2 regions of the Luteimonas sp. A537 genome follow, and region 2 is predicted to be linked to the other one. Evidence: predicted binding sites of a transcription regulator. Region 2 holds the regulator's gene; the other holds the start of a gene.

Region 1 (7,124 bases), on a different contig from region 2:
GTGTTCGGCGATGGCGGCTCCCGCAAGTGCTCGCTGTCAGATCGCGTAGTACATCTGGTACTCGAGCGGATGGGTTGCCGAGCGGAACGCGGTGACTTCCTTCATCTTCAGCGCGATGTAGGCATCGATGAAGTCGTCGCTCATCACGCCGCCGGCCTTGAGGAACTCGCGGTCGGCGTCGAGCGCCTCCAGCGCCTGGTCCAGCGAATGGCAGACGGTCGGGATGCCCTTGGCCTCTTCCGGCGGCAGGTCGTAAAGGTCCTTGTCGCTGGGGCCACCCGGATCGATCTGGTTCCTGATGCCGTCAAGCCCGGCCATCATCAGCGCGGTGAACAGCAGGTAGCCGGAGCTCATCGCGTCCGGGAAGCGGAACTCGATGCGGCGCGCCTTCGGATTGCTCACGTACGGGATGCGGCAGGAGGCGGAGCGGTTGGACGCCGAGTAGGCCAGCATCACTGGCGCCTCGAAGCCCGGCACCAGGCGCTTGTAGCTGTTGGTGCTGGCATTGGAGAAGGCGTTGATCGCGCGCGCGTGCTTGAACACGCCGCCGATGTACCACAGCGCGGTCTGGCTCACGCCGCCGTAGCCGTCGCCGGCGAACAGGTTCACCCCGGCCTTGGCCAGCGACTGGTGCACGTGCATGCCGCTGCCGTTGTCGCCGACCAGCGGCTTGGGCATGAAGGTGGCGGTCTTGCCGTTGCGGTGGGCGACGTTCTTGACCACGTACTTGGTGGTCAGCAGTTCATCGGCCTTGCGCGTGAGCGAGTTGAACCGGGTGCCGATCTCGCACTGGCCGGCGTTGGCGACCTCGTGGTGATGGACCTCGGTCTCGATACCCATGGCGTCGAGGGTCTTGCACATCTCGGCGCGGATGTCGTGCAGCGAGTCCAGCGGTGCCACCGGGAAGTAGCCGCCCTTCACGCCCGGGCGGTAGCCGGTATTGCCACCTTCGTATTCGCGGCCGGAGTTCCACGCGGCCTCTTCCGAGTCGACGTGGAAGAAGGTGTGGCCCATGTCATTGGCGTAGCGCACCGAGTCGAAGATGAAGAATTCGGGCTCGGGGCCGAAGAAGGCCTGGTCGGCGATGCCGCTGGACTTCAGGTAGGCCTCGGCGCGGCGCGCGATCCCGCGCGGGTCGCGGTTGTAGGCCTGCATCGTGGTCGGGTCGAGCACGTCGCAGGTCAGCACCAGGGTCGGATCGGCGGTGAACGGATCGAGGAAGCCGGTCTCGGGGTCGGGTAGCAGCACCATGTCGGACTGGTGGATGCCGCGCCAGCCGCCGATCGAGGAGCCGTCGAACATCTTGCCGTCCTCGAACAGCGCCGGCTCGATGATCGAGGCCGGATAGGTGACGTGGTGCTGCACGCCGCGCATGTCGGAAAAGCGCAGGTCGATGAATTCGACCCGATGGTCGCTGATGAGCTTTTCGACGGTTTCGATGGACATGGACGGCTCCGGATGTTCGAGGGCAGGTCCCGGGCACGCCCGGGTGTCGGTAGTGGTTACGCAAGCGCCGTGCCATGCGGCAAGTCCTTGAACCCACTACGATCAGCAGCGGACTGCAAGCCTTTTTGCACCCGAATGGTGCGGCCACTCCATCAATCGCACCAGTAAGGTGCACCTGTTCCGTCGACCGTCTCGCCCCTGCAGGAGGCCCTGTGGAGCGGTAGCCCTGCGGGACAGCTGACGCCCTTACTGGAACTTTCTCGTACCCTTTCCCGAAGAAGTTCCAATGAAAGCATCCCGCCCTCCCCTCCACCGCCCGGATCCCGACCCATGACCGACCCGCTGGCCGCCCTGCTGCTGGGCATCCTCGAAGGCCTGACCGAATTCCTCCCGATCTCCAGCACCGGCCACCTGCTGATCGCGCAGCACTGGCTGGGCGCGCGCTCGGACTTCTTCAACATCGTCATCCAGGCCGGCGCGATCCTCGCCATCACCCTCGTGTTCCGCGAGCGCATCACCGGCCTGGTCACCGGCCTGGTCACCGGCCTGGGCGAGGCCCGCAACCGCGACTACGCGATGAAGCTGGCCGTCGCCTTCCTGGTAACCGCACTCGTCGGACTGCCCGTGCGCCTGCTGGGCTGGGAGCTGCCGGAAACCGTGAGCCCGATCGCCTGGGCGCTGATCATCGGCGGCGTGTGGATGATCGTCGCCGAGCGCGTGGCCGAGCGCCGCAGCCCCGACGGCACCGAGGTCACGTGGACGATCGCGGTACTGGTCGGACTGGCGCAGGTGGTGGCCGGCGTGTTCCCCGGCACCTCGCGCTCGGCGGCCGCGATCTTCATCGCCATGCTGTTCGGCCTCAGCCGGCGCACGGCCGCGGCCGAGTTCGTGTTCCTGGTCGGCATCCCGACCATGTTCGCGGCCAGCGCATACACCTTCATGGAGCTGGCGATGGACGGCGGTCTGGGCGGCGAAGCCTGGGCCGACGTCGGCATCGCCTTCGCCGCGGCCACGATCACCGGCTTCATGGTGGTCAAATGGCTGCTGGGGTATATCGAACACCACCGGTTCACCGGTTTCGCCGTGTATCGCATCCTGCTGGGCGCGGCACTGCTGCTGTGGTTGCCGATGGGCGAATGACGCCGGCGCCCGACCCCGTCCGGCCCCGTCGCGCGTTCGCCCGGATCCCTGCCCCTGGAGGTCACCGATGAAGCACCCGTCCCTGTTCGCCCTGCCACTGGCACTCGCGCTCGCGGCCTGTTCGCCCGGCACGGGCGACGACCCGTCCGCCTCCACGCCGGCCGTCGCGCCGGCATCGGAAACGGCTCCGGCACCGGCAGGCCACGCACCTGCCCCCGACGTCGCGACCACCCTCGGTGGCTACCACTGGCAACTGGACTCGGCCACCGCCGCCGACGGCGCCCGCATCGACGCGCTGTTCGGCAATGCCGAGGCCCCGCTGCAGCTCGACTTCGCCGAGGGCCGGGTCTCGGTGACCAACGCATGCAACGGCATGGGCGCGGACTTCAACCTCGCCGCCGGCGAACTCACGCTGGGGCCGATGATCAGCACGCAGATGGCCTGCGCCGAGCCGCTGATGGCGATGGAACGCGAAACCCATACCCGCCTGGCCGGCAGCCATGCGCTCGCCATCGAAGCCGGCGAGGCGCCGCGGCTGCGGCTGGTCAATGCCCTGGGCGATACGCTGGCCTTCAGCGGCGCGCCAAACGCGCGCACCCGCCACGGTGGCGAACCGGAGCGCGTGTTCCTGGAGGTCGCCGCCGAGCGCATCGACTGCCACCACCCGCTGATGCCCGACCACCGCTGCCTCGAGGTCCGCGAGTTGGAGTACGACGCGGAGGGCCTCAAGCGCGGCACCGGCGAATGGGGCCCGCTGTACGAGGAGATCGAGGGCTACGAACACCAGCCCGGCGTCCGCAACGTGCTGCGCGTGGACCGTTTCCGGCGCCAGGACGTGCCCGCGGACGCTTCTTCCATCGTGAACGTGCTGGACATGGTGGTGGAGAGCGAGCAAGTCGCCCGCACCGAGCAGGCAAAACCCCAGTAGGAGCGGCTATAGCCGCGACACGCCAAGCCCACGACCGCGACACGGCATTCACCGGTTGCTGGTCGCAGCTATAGCTGCTCCTACAGGTTCGTGGACGGCGGGTTCGTGGGCCGCGGATCGCGGCCATGTCGCCTTTACGCGGTGTGCGAAGGATGCAGGCCGTAGCTGCCCCAGGTGGCGGCTTCGGCCAGCACGTGGCCCTGCATCGCGCGCAGCACGTCGCCGGCGGTGAAGCGCCCGGGCAGCTCCAGGCGCTCGACGTCCAGGGCGAACACGCGGAAGAAGTAACGGTGCAGGCGCAGGTCGTGTGCCGGCGGATACGGGCCGTCGTAGCCGGACCAGTCGCCGCCCATGTCCGGGTCGCCGGCGAACCAGCCGGTGTAGTCGTTGAGGCCCTGGCGCGTGCCCGACGGCCCCGGTGGCGTCCGCTTGCCGCCCTTGGTGACGCCGTCGCTGCAGCTGCCGGCCTCGATCGAGGTGACCTGTGGCGGGATGTCGACCATCGCCCAGTGCATGAAATCGCCGCGCGGATGTTCGACCGGGATGTCGACCTTGTCATTGGCGACCAGCGCCGGATCGGTCGGCGCGTCCGCATCTATGCAAAGCAGCGCGAACGCGCGCGTGCCTGCCGGCGCACCGCCCCAGGACAGCTGCGGGTTGCGGTTGCCGCCGAGGCCGTCGGGCGTGCCGAAGGCGAACCCGGCGGGAATCGGCTGGCCGTGGTCGAAGCTTTCGCTGGCGATGTGCATGGCGGTGGCGGTCATGGTGATGTCCTCGTGGTCAGGCTTCGGGATAGCCGAGGCGGCGCGCGACCGGCGCCAGCGCCGCGAACGGGCCGGCAAGCTGGTCGGCATAGCGGCGCCAGTCACCGGCGGCAAAGCGCGGGGTACCGAACAGGCCGGCTGGCGGCGGCGGCAAGTTGCTGCCCAGCGCGCTGCCGATCAGGGCGGCCATTCCGGCAGGGTCGTCGGCGACGTCATCGACACGAAGAAGGCGGTGCGGCACCAGGTTCTGCTCGTGCAGGGTGGCGATCTGGTCGAGCGCGGCGGCAAGCCAGCCGGCCGCGACCCGTGGCGATTCCGCCGCGAACGGCGTACCCGCGGCGAATGCGATCCAGTCCATCAGCATGTCGCGCGGGTCGCGCAGCATGACCAACAGCTGCGCTTCGGGCAGCGCCGCGCGCACCGCGGCGGTGTAGCTGTTGTCCCACCACGGCATCCAGTCGATCACCGCGTCATGGATGCCGCGCCCCGGAAGGGCCTTGCGCCAGGTGGCGATCACCGCAGGCGCATCGAACTTGCCCGAAGCGACGTTCGCCCACGACCCGATGTCCTGGAAGATGTCGGCCGGCGGCTTGGCACCGACGCGGTCGTCGCGGAACGCCGGCACGACCTTCAGCAGCCGCGCGCCGCGCTCGGCCAGCGCACCCGGCAGGCCGAGCAGGAATACCGCCGGAGGCGCGGCGACCGGCGCCGCGGCTTCGGGCCACTCGGCCGGTGCCGGGGTGGCCCTGGGCAATGCCAGGCGATTGCCCGGTCCCGCCGCGATGCGCCGGGTCCAGTGATCCAGCGCGCCGGCAAAGTCACCTGCGCGGTGCCGTGCCAGGCCCAGCCCCATTTCCAGGGTCGCCCTGGCGTCCGGGTGCAGGTCTTCCCGCGCCAGCAACGACTCGATGCGCCGCAGCGCCTCGGCAGGGTCGGTCACCAGCAGCGCGTCCACCAGCTTCATTCCGGCGTCGAAGTGGTCCGCCTCGAGTTCAAGCAGCGCCCGCGCCGCGGCTTCGGTCCCGGCAGGGCGGTTTTCGATGGCGTGGAGCTTCATCTCCGCTTCCAGGGCATCGATCGATTCCGGGCTGTGCTGGCGCCAGCGCTCGATCAGCCCGGCGGCAACGTCGCCAAGCGGATCGAAGACCAGGCGCACGTACCACAGGAGATCGATTCCTGGCGAAGTAGCCAGCGCCGCATCAAGCATGTTCCGCGCTTCGTCGGTCGCGCCAAGCCGGCGCCAGGCCTCGGCGATCGCCGTGGTGACCCGGAGTTCGCCCGGCTGCACCGCGAACACCTCGCGCAGGTGCTGCAGCGCACGCGCCGGGCGGCCCGCCGAAAGTTCGAGCTCGCCGACGAAACGCCGCACCTGCAGCGTGGCCGTGGCCTGGTCGGCCAGCAGCGGGGCAAGTTCGTCGATGGCATCGACCGGGCGCCGCTGGCGGGCCAGCGTGAGCGCGAGCATGAGGCGCGCGTCATTGGCCAGCGGCGGAAAATCGAGCAGCTTGCGGAAGGCCTGTTCGGCGAAGGCGAAGTGCTCCTCCTTGAAGTACGCGAACGCCAGCGCCTGCATGGTCAGCGGATCGTCGGGTACCCGCTGCAGCGCGGCCGACAGCTGCGCGATGGCGGCGCCGCTGTTGCCCTTGCGCAGCGCGATCATGCCGCCGAGCGCCTGCAGTTCGGGATGATCCTGCTCGACCCGCTCGGCCAGGCGCAGCTGGCGCTCGGCTTCGGCGATGTCCCCTCCCGCCAGCGCCAGGTGTGCTCGCATGGCGTAGGCGGCAAAGTGGTTCGGGTCGACGCCTGCCGCCGCGCCCATCGCCTGCCGCGCCGCCTCCAGGTCACGCATGCCGAGCTGCAGGGTGGCATGTTCCATGTGCAGCTCGGCGGCATCGGGAGCCAGTTCGATCGCCGCCAGGATCACGTCGCGCGCGCCGTCGAGGTCGCCGCTGCTACGAAGCGCCAGCGCCAGCAGGCGCTGGGCGTCCACGTCGCCGGGCGCTTGCGCTGCATGGGTGCGCGCCGCATCCAGCGCGGTCCGGGTGTCTCCGCGGCGCAGCGCGTCGAGAATCTTTTCTTGCATGGGAAGGCCGTCCTGCCGGCGCGGCGCGCCGAAAACCCCGATTGTAGCCGCCCGTCCCGCTCAGCCTTCGCCGGCCAGGCGTCCGACCACCCAGCGCTCGGCGTAGCCATCCAGCCGCGGTCCCTCGATGAAGCCGCAATGGCCTCCCCAACCGGCCACTTCCAACCGCGCCGGTGCAGGCAGGACCAGGCGATGGAAGTCATCCACCGGGATCACCGGATCGTCGGCACTGGTCAGGATCGAGGCCGGCACCGCGAGCCCAGCCAGGCGATCGCCGGCGATCGAATAGCCGTCGAAATACGCCTCGAGGCTGCCGAAGTCGGTGTGCCGCAGCACCAGCCATTCGGTGAGCGCGCGCATGCGCAGGCGCAGCACCGCGTCGTCAAAGCCCACGCGATCGGGGAACAGCGCGCGCTTGCGCACCAGCGAGCGCCGCCAGCTGCGCTCGAAGTGGTGCATGTACAGGGGGAATCCCCGCTCCATCGCGTCCATGGTCCGCGCCGGGTCCAACACCGGGCAGACCGCGGCCACCCCGTCCAGCGACAGCCCAGCGGCGGGCGCACGCAGCGCCAGGCGCAACGCGAAGTTGCCGCCCAGCGAATGCCCCGCGACCACCAGGCGCGGCCGCGGCATGCGTCCGGCGACGTCACGCGCGGCGCGCACGACTTCGTCGATGCGCGCGGAATGGAAGATGTCGGGGTTGAGGTGGTGGCTGCCACCGTGGTCGCGGAAGTTGAGCCGGAACACGTCGTAACCACGCGCC
Region 2 (7,124 bases):
GGACAAGCAGGCCTGCGTGGACGGCCTGCGCGAGCGCCTGGGGCTGGCCGCCGACGAGGTGGCGTTCATGGGCGACGACCTGACCGACCTCGCCGTGCTCTCCGGCGCCGGCCTGGCCGCGGCGCCGGCCGACGCCCATCCCGCGATCCTCGGCCGCGTGCACTGGCAGGCCTCGGCCCGCGGTGGCCGCGGCGCGGCGCGCGAGTTCTGCGACCTGCTGCTGGCCGCGCGCAGCGACGACGCCGTCGATGACGCCGGGACGGCGCGCCAATGAACTGGCGCGCCGCGATGATCCTCGTGTTGCTGGTTGCCGCGATCGCCAGCGGCTGGTCGGCATGGCGGCAGCACGCCGAAGTCGACGATGCGACCACGACCAGCGACCGCTCCGACTACATCCTCGAGGACTTCCAGCTGGTGTCGCTCGACAGCGATGGCCGGGAAGCCTTCACCCTCCGCGCCCCGCACCTGCATCGCAATCCCGTGGACGAAACCATGTCGCTGCGCGAACCGGTCTTCCTGCTGCCCGAAGAAGGCAGCGAGTTGTACTGGGACCTGCGCGCAGCCACCGGCTGGATCAGCGCCGACAGCGAGGAGATGCGCCTGCGTGGCGAGGTGGTGGTGGTATCCGACCCCGCCGGCACCCGCGAAATGCGCATGGAAACCGAGGCCCTGGACGTGTTCCCGGGCCAGCGCCGGGCCCGCAGCGACGCCGCCGTGACCATCACCCAGCCCGGCACTACAATGCGCGGCACGGGCATGGAAGCCGACCTGGCCGACAAACGCTTCCAGCTCACCTCCAAGGTCCAGACCCGCTATGTCCCCACGCGCCGCTAGCCTCACGACGCTTCTCGCCATCGCCGCGGCGATGTCCGCCGCGCCCGCGTGGGCGAAATCCAGCGACCGCAGCCAGCCGATGGACCTGACCTCCAACAGCCAGGACTGTTCGCTGGCCGACGACGGCAGTCCCTGCGTCTTCACCGGCAACGTGCGCATCGTGCAGGGCACCCTCGATGTGCGCGCCGCCAAGGCCGACGTGCGTCGCGGCGGTGGCGACATCCAGAAGGTGATCCTGACGGGGTCGCCGGTGCGCCTGCAGCAGGACCTCGACGACGGCGGCGCGATCGATGCCACCGCCAGCACCGTCGACTACAACCTGCAGACCGAAACCGTGGTCTTCACCGGAAACGTCGAGATCAACCAGCCCGGCCGCGGCACCATGGCCGGCGGTCGCATCGTCTACAACATGGCCACCGGCCGCGTGCAGGGTGGCGGCCAGGACGGCCAGCAGATCCGCACCCGCATCCTGCCCAAGGGTGCCAAGGACGGCCAGGACGGCCAGGACGGCGGCTGATGCTGGTCGCCGAAGGCCTGCGCAAGCGCTATGGCCAGCGCGAAGTGGTGCGCGAGTTCGGGCTGACCCTGGAAGCGGGCGAAGTCGTCGGCCTGCTCGGCCCCAACGGCGCCGGCAAGACCACCTGTTTCTACATGATCGTCGGCCTGGTCCCAGCCGATGCCGGACGCATCGTGCTCGACGGCCGCGACATCACCGGCGAACCGATGCACCGGCGCGCGCGCCTGGGCGTCGGCTACCTGCCGCAGGAACCTTCGGTGTTCCGCAAGCTCAGCGTGGCCGACAACATCATGCTGGTGCTCGAGCTGCGCGAAGACCTGGACCGCAAGGGCCGCGAGGCCGAACTCGCCTCGTTGATGGACGAATTGCAGGTCACCCACGTGGCCGGCCAGCATGGCGCGAGCCTTTCCGGCGGCGAGCGGCGGCGGGTGGAAATCGCCCGCGCACTCGCGGCCCGTCCAAGCCTGATCCTGCTCGACGAACCCTTCGCCGGCGTCGACCCGATCTCGGTCGGCGAGATCCAGCGCATCGTCCGCCATCTGAAAAATCGCGGCATCGGCGTGCTGATCACCGACCACAACGTGCGCGAGACCTTGGGCATTTGCGACCGCGCGTATATCCTCAGTGATGGTGGCGTGCTCGCGCAGGGGGCTCCGGACGCGCTGCTGGCCGACCCGGACGTGCGCCGGGTCTACCTCGGGGAGTCCTTCCGACTGTAAACCGGAGGGTGCGTCCCCGCTTGATCGGGAACGCCGTGAAGCCTCGTTTGCAGACATCGCTGGGACAGCACCTGGTACTGACGCCGCAGCTGCGTCAGGCGCTGCATCTGTTGCAACTCCCGATCCCCGAACTTGAAGCCGAGATCACTGCGGCCGTCGAGAGCAATCCGCTGCTGGAATGGGACGAATCCTCGCCACTGTCCGCATCGGCGGAAGACGGATCCGGCAGCGACGACCAGCGCGCCGGGACCGAAAGCGCGGCAAGCGACCATGACTGGGATGTCGAGCGCGACAGCGCATGGGCCGACAGCGGGCGTGGAAGCAGTGGCGGCGACGGTGATGCGGGCAGCGACGCCTCCGAGCGCATCGCCCAGTCCGAAACCCTGCGCGGCCATTTGTCATGGCAGCTCAACCTCAGCCACCTGTCGCCGCGCGAACTCGCCATCGGCGAGGCCCTGGTCGACGCCATCGACGACGATGGCTACCTGCGCGAGCCACTTTCCGCCATCTCCGAAGCGATGGCCCCCGACCTGCAGTGCGATGAAGCCGAGATCAGCGCCGTGCTGCAGCGGGTGCAGCGACTGGACCCGACCGGCGTCGGCGCGCGCGACCTCGGCGAGTGCCTGCTGCTGCAGCTGGACGCCCTGCCCCCCGACACGCCCGGCCACGCGGTGGCACGGCGCGCGGTGGCCACCCTGATCGAACGCATCGCCAAACTCGGCGCCCCGGGCCTCGCCGACGCCCTGCACTGCAGCGAGGACGAAGCCAACATGGCGCTGCAGCTGATCCGCAGCCTCGACCCGCGGCCCGGCTCCAGCATCGGCGGCATGCCGCACGACACCTACGTGGTGCCCGACTGCAGCATCTCGCGCCATAACGGCATCTGGAAGGTGTCGCTGGCCGGCGGCCGCCACGCCAGCCTGACCATCCATCGCGGCTACGAACAGATGCTGCAGCACACCGTCGGCGCCGACGCCGGCTACCTGCGCGGACGGCTGCAGGAAGCGCGCTGGCTGCTGAAGAACCTCGCGGCCCGTGGCGAAACCCTGCTCAAGGTGGTCCACTGCCTGGTGCGCGAGCAGTCGGGCTTCCTCGAGTTCGGTGCCCAGGCGCTTCGCCCGCTGACCCTGCGCGAAGTCGCGGCGCAGATCGGCATGCACGAGTCCACCGTGTCGCGCGCGGTTGCCCGCAAGCACGTACACACGCCGCGCGGCACCATCCCGCTGCGCGCATTCTTCGCCTCGGGAATCGACACCGGCGGCGGCGGCGAAGCCTCCAGCATCGCGATCCAGGACATGATCCGGCGCCTGGTAGATGCGGAAGATCCGCGCAAACCGCTCTCCGACGCACGCTTGGCCGAACGCCTGAAGGACAGCGGCATTCCCGTGGCCAGGCGCACCGTGGCCAAGTACCGCGAGGCGCTGAACATCCCGTCCTCGCACGAGCGCGTGCGGATCGCCTGAACGCCACGTCGACGCTTCCCGCCCCCCGGAGGCTGGGTTAACCTGTCCATGACACCCACTGCGCCGCCATGCGCGATGCTGTGGCTCCCACCGAGAAGGAGGTTGCGATGCTCATCGAGACCCACGGCCAGCAGATGGACGTCACCCCGGCACTGCGCGACTACGTCGAGACCAAGCTTGGCCGCCTGTCGCGGCTGTATGACCCGCCGCTGCAGGTCCGCACCCAGCTCAGCATCGACAAGCCCGACCACCGCGCCGAAGCCACCGTCAGCGTGGCCGGCAAGACGCTCCACGCCGATGCCCGCGCCGCCGACATGTACGCGGCCATCGACCTGCTCGCCGACAAGCTCGACCGGATGCTGGTGAAGGAAAAGAAGAAAATGATCGACCACCATCGCCGCGGCGGGAATCCCGTGCGCGACGGCGAGTTCGGCTGAGGCACAGAAGGCCCGGGGATGCCATACACCGACCTGCTCTCCGCCAGCCGCATCGTGCAGGTGGTGTCGCCCGGCAGCCGTGACCAGGTCCTGGATGTCGCCGCCCGCCTGTTGGGCGGCGACTCTCCGGAATGGACCCTGCTGATCGCCAACGGCCTTCGCGGCCGCGAAGCCGTCGGCAGCACCGCGATTGGCCACGGCGTCGCCATCCCGCACTGCCGCAGCGACTCCTGCAGCGAACCGCTTGCCGCCTTCCTGAGGCTGGCGAACCCGGTCGATTTCAATGCGCGCGATGGCGAACCGGTGGACCTGGTCTTCGCCATGGCGGTGCCCGGCGATCGCACGCAGCAGCACCTCGATACCCTGTCGGAACTGGCGGGCCGGTTCGCCGATACCGACTTCCGCCAGTCAGTACGCCACGCACCGGACATCAACGCGCTGCGTGCGCTGCTCCTGCGCTCGGGTGGGTCGTCCGAGGCGCGATCGGCATGAAGGCGGTGATCACCGCGCAGGCGCTGTTCGACCAGCTCCGCGAACGGCTTGAACTGAAGTGGCTCGCCGGCCGGGCCGGCGCCACGCGCCAGCTCGAGTCGGTCGACACCGTGTCGCGCCGGCCGTCGCTGGCCGGATACCTCAACATCATCTATCCCAACAAGGTGCAGATCCTCGGCAGCGAGGAGCTTGCCTGGCTCGACGGCCTGGAACCCAGGCAACGCTGGGAAACACTGGAAAAGATCCTCCAGTTCGGGCCGCTGGCGCTGGTGGTCAACAAGGGCCAGCCCTGCCCCGAGGACCTGGTGGAGATGGCCGAAGAGTCGGGCATCGCGCTGTGGTCGTCGCAGCGCCGCGGCCATGAGCTGTACAACGTGCTGCAGTACCACCTGGCCGGTGCGCTGGCAGCCAGGGTCACGCTGCACGGTGTGTTCATGGAGATCTACTCGATCGGCGTGCTGGTCACCGGCGAGTCCGGGACCGGAAAAAGCGAGCTCGCGCTGGAGCTGGTGACCCGCGGCCATCGCCTGGTCGCCGACGACGCCCCCGAGTTCGCGCAGATCGCCCCCGACGTCCTCGACGGCACCTGTCCCGAACTGCTGCAGGACCTGCTGGAGCTGCGCGGCCTTGGCGTGCTCAACATCCGCGAGATGTTCGGCGACACCGCGGTGAAGCGGAACAAGTACCTGCGCCTGATCGTCCATCTCGCACGGCCCGAGGACACCCGCGAGGCACGCGACCCCAGCGGCATGGTGCGCCTGACCGGCGACCTCGGCGCGCGCCGCGTGCTGGACCTGGACGTGCCGATGATCACCCTGCCGGTGATGCCCGGCCGCAACCTCGCGGTGCTGACCGAAGCCGCGACCCGCGTGCACGTGCTGCGCGCCAAGGGCGTGGACCCGGCCTCGGCCTTCCTCGCGCGCCACTCCCACTTCCTTGAGCGGGGCATGTAATGAACACCGCCAACAACTCGCTGATCATCGTCAGCGGCATGTCCGGAAGCGGCAAATCCGTTGCCCTCAACACCCTCGAAGACCTCGATTTCTACTGCGTCGACAACCTGCCGGCGGAGCTGCTGCCCGACTTCGTGCGCAGCGCCACCCATCCCGAGCGCGCGTCGCAGAAGCTCGCGGTTGGAGTCGACGTGCGCAGCCGCGGCGACCTTGCCAGCATCCCGGAGTGGCTGTCCGCGGTCGGTGCGATGGGCTTCGACCCGAAGCTGGTGTTCTTCGACACCATCGACGACATCCTGCTCAAGCGCTACGCCGACACCCGCCGCCGGCACCCGCTGACCCGGCTTGGACTGGCCCTGTCGGATGCCATCGCGCTGGAACGCCAGGTGCTGCGCCCGCTGGTCTCGCTGGCCGACGTCATCATCGACACCAGCGAATTGAACGTGCACCAGCTGCGCCGCCGGGTCCTGACCGACCTCGGGCTGAGCATGGATTCATCGCTGTCGTTGCTGTTCGAATCCTTCGCCTACCGCCGCGGCGTGCCGCCGGACGCGGACTTCGTGTTCGACGCCCGTGCCCTGACCAACCCGCACTGGGATGCCCGCCTGCGGCCGCTGTCGGGTCGCGACGGCCCGGTGCGCGAGTTCTTCGCGGCACAGCCGGAGGTCGCCGAGTACCTGCAGCATGTCAACGGGTTCCTCGACGCCTGGCTGCCGCGCATGCATTCGTCCACGCGCAGCTACGTCACCGTCGCCTTCGGCTGCACCGGCGGCCGCCACCGCTCGGTCTACCTGGCCGAGGCCGCCGCGGAACACGCGCGCGCGCAGGGCTGGAAGGAAGTCGCCACCCATCACCGCGGGCTGGATTGATCTCCGGACCCGGCGCGGACCGCCCCTGCGCATCGCTGGAACCCGTGGCTTCCGCACGCGCCGCTTCCTGAGGGTCATGCGGCTCTGTTAATTTGTATCGATGGCCGTCGGCATCCTGCTCATCACCCACGTTGGCATCGGCACCGCGTTCAAGGCGGTGGCGGGCCGGCTTCTGGGTACGCTGCCGCTTGCGATCGAAGTCTTCGAGATGTCCTATGACGCCGATCCCGACGCCATGCTGGCAACCGCCAGCGCCGCCCTGCGTCGCGCCGACAGCGGCGACGGCGTGCTGCTGCTGACCGACGTCTATGGCGCCACCCCCGCCAACCTCGCCGCGCGCCTGGCGCACCTGGGCACGCCGGTGCGCCGCGTCTCGGCGCTGAGCCTGCCGATGCTGCTGCGGGTATTGAACTATCCCGAGCTGCCGCTCGACCAACTGCCTGCGGTGGCCGCCGCGGGCGCGCGCAATGGAGTGGTGCACGATGACGCCTGAGGCGGGACTGCCATGATCGAACGCGAACTCACCGTCTCCAACCGGCTGGGGCTGCATGCGCGCGCCACCGCGCGCCTGGTGCAGCTGCTGTCGGACTACGACGTCAACGCGACCCTCACCGCCAAGGGCCGCGAGGTCAACGCCAAGAGCATCATGGGGGTGATGCTGCTCGCAGCCGGCACCGGCACCGCGGTCAAGCTGGGCGTCGAAGGGCCGGACGAAGTGGCCGCCGCCGACGCCGTGTGCGGACTGTTCGAGCGGCGATTCGACGAGGACAGCTGATGCGCCAGCTGCTGCCCGGCCATGGCGCATCGCGGGGCAACGCCCTGGGCCGCGCCCGGGTGCGG

What was found. Region 2 encodes sigma-54, which starts transcription at its own class of promoters, with help from an activator protein. Its sites were predicted from a motif close to TGGCACGNGCNTTGC; they were not measured.
Region 1: glnA (type I glutamate--ammonia ligase) is a predicted target of sigma-54. The motif match lies at 1,507-1,521, and genes of this name have one in related genera.

The regions. Positions count from the first base shown of each region.
Region 1 is NZ_JBSVRH010000005.1:76,978-84,101, reverse strand. It holds gene glnA (type I glutamate--ammonia ligase) at 37-1,446, opposite strand; gene ACW7GZ_RS13575 (undecaprenyl-diphosphate phosphatase) at 1,777-2,586, shown strand; gene ACW7GZ_RS13570 (META domain-containing protein) at 2,654-3,514, shown strand; gene ACW7GZ_RS13565 (YbhB/YbcL family Raf kinase inhibitor-like protein) at 3,649-4,263, opposite strand; gene ACW7GZ_RS13560 (tetratricopeptide repeat protein) at 4,295-6,361, opposite strand; gene ACW7GZ_RS13555 (YheT family hydrolase) at 6,422-7,124, opposite strand, start outside.
Region 2 is NZ_JBSVRH010000001.1:411,891-419,014, forward strand. It holds gene ACW7GZ_RS01915 (KdsC family phosphatase) at 1-274, shown strand, start outside; gene lptC (LPS export ABC transporter periplasmic protein LptC) at 271-834, shown strand; gene lptA (lipopolysaccharide transport periplasmic protein LptA) at 866-1,351, shown strand; gene lptB (LPS export ABC transporter ATP-binding protein) at 1,351-2,070, shown strand; gene ACW7GZ_RS01935 (RNA polymerase factor sigma-54) at 2,106-3,533, shown strand; gene hpf (ribosome hibernation-promoting factor, HPF/YfiA family) at 3,641-3,970, shown strand; gene ACW7GZ_RS01945 (PTS sugar transporter subunit IIA) at 3,989-4,462, shown strand; gene hprK (HPr(Ser) kinase/phosphatase) at 4,459-5,415, shown strand; gene rapZ (RNase adapter RapZ) at 5,415-6,284, shown strand; gene ACW7GZ_RS01960 (PTS sugar transporter subunit IIA) at 6,385-6,777, shown strand; gene ACW7GZ_RS01965 (HPr family phosphocarrier protein) at 6,790-7,059, shown strand; gene ptsP (phosphoenolpyruvate--protein phosphotransferase) at 7,059-7,124, shown strand, end outside.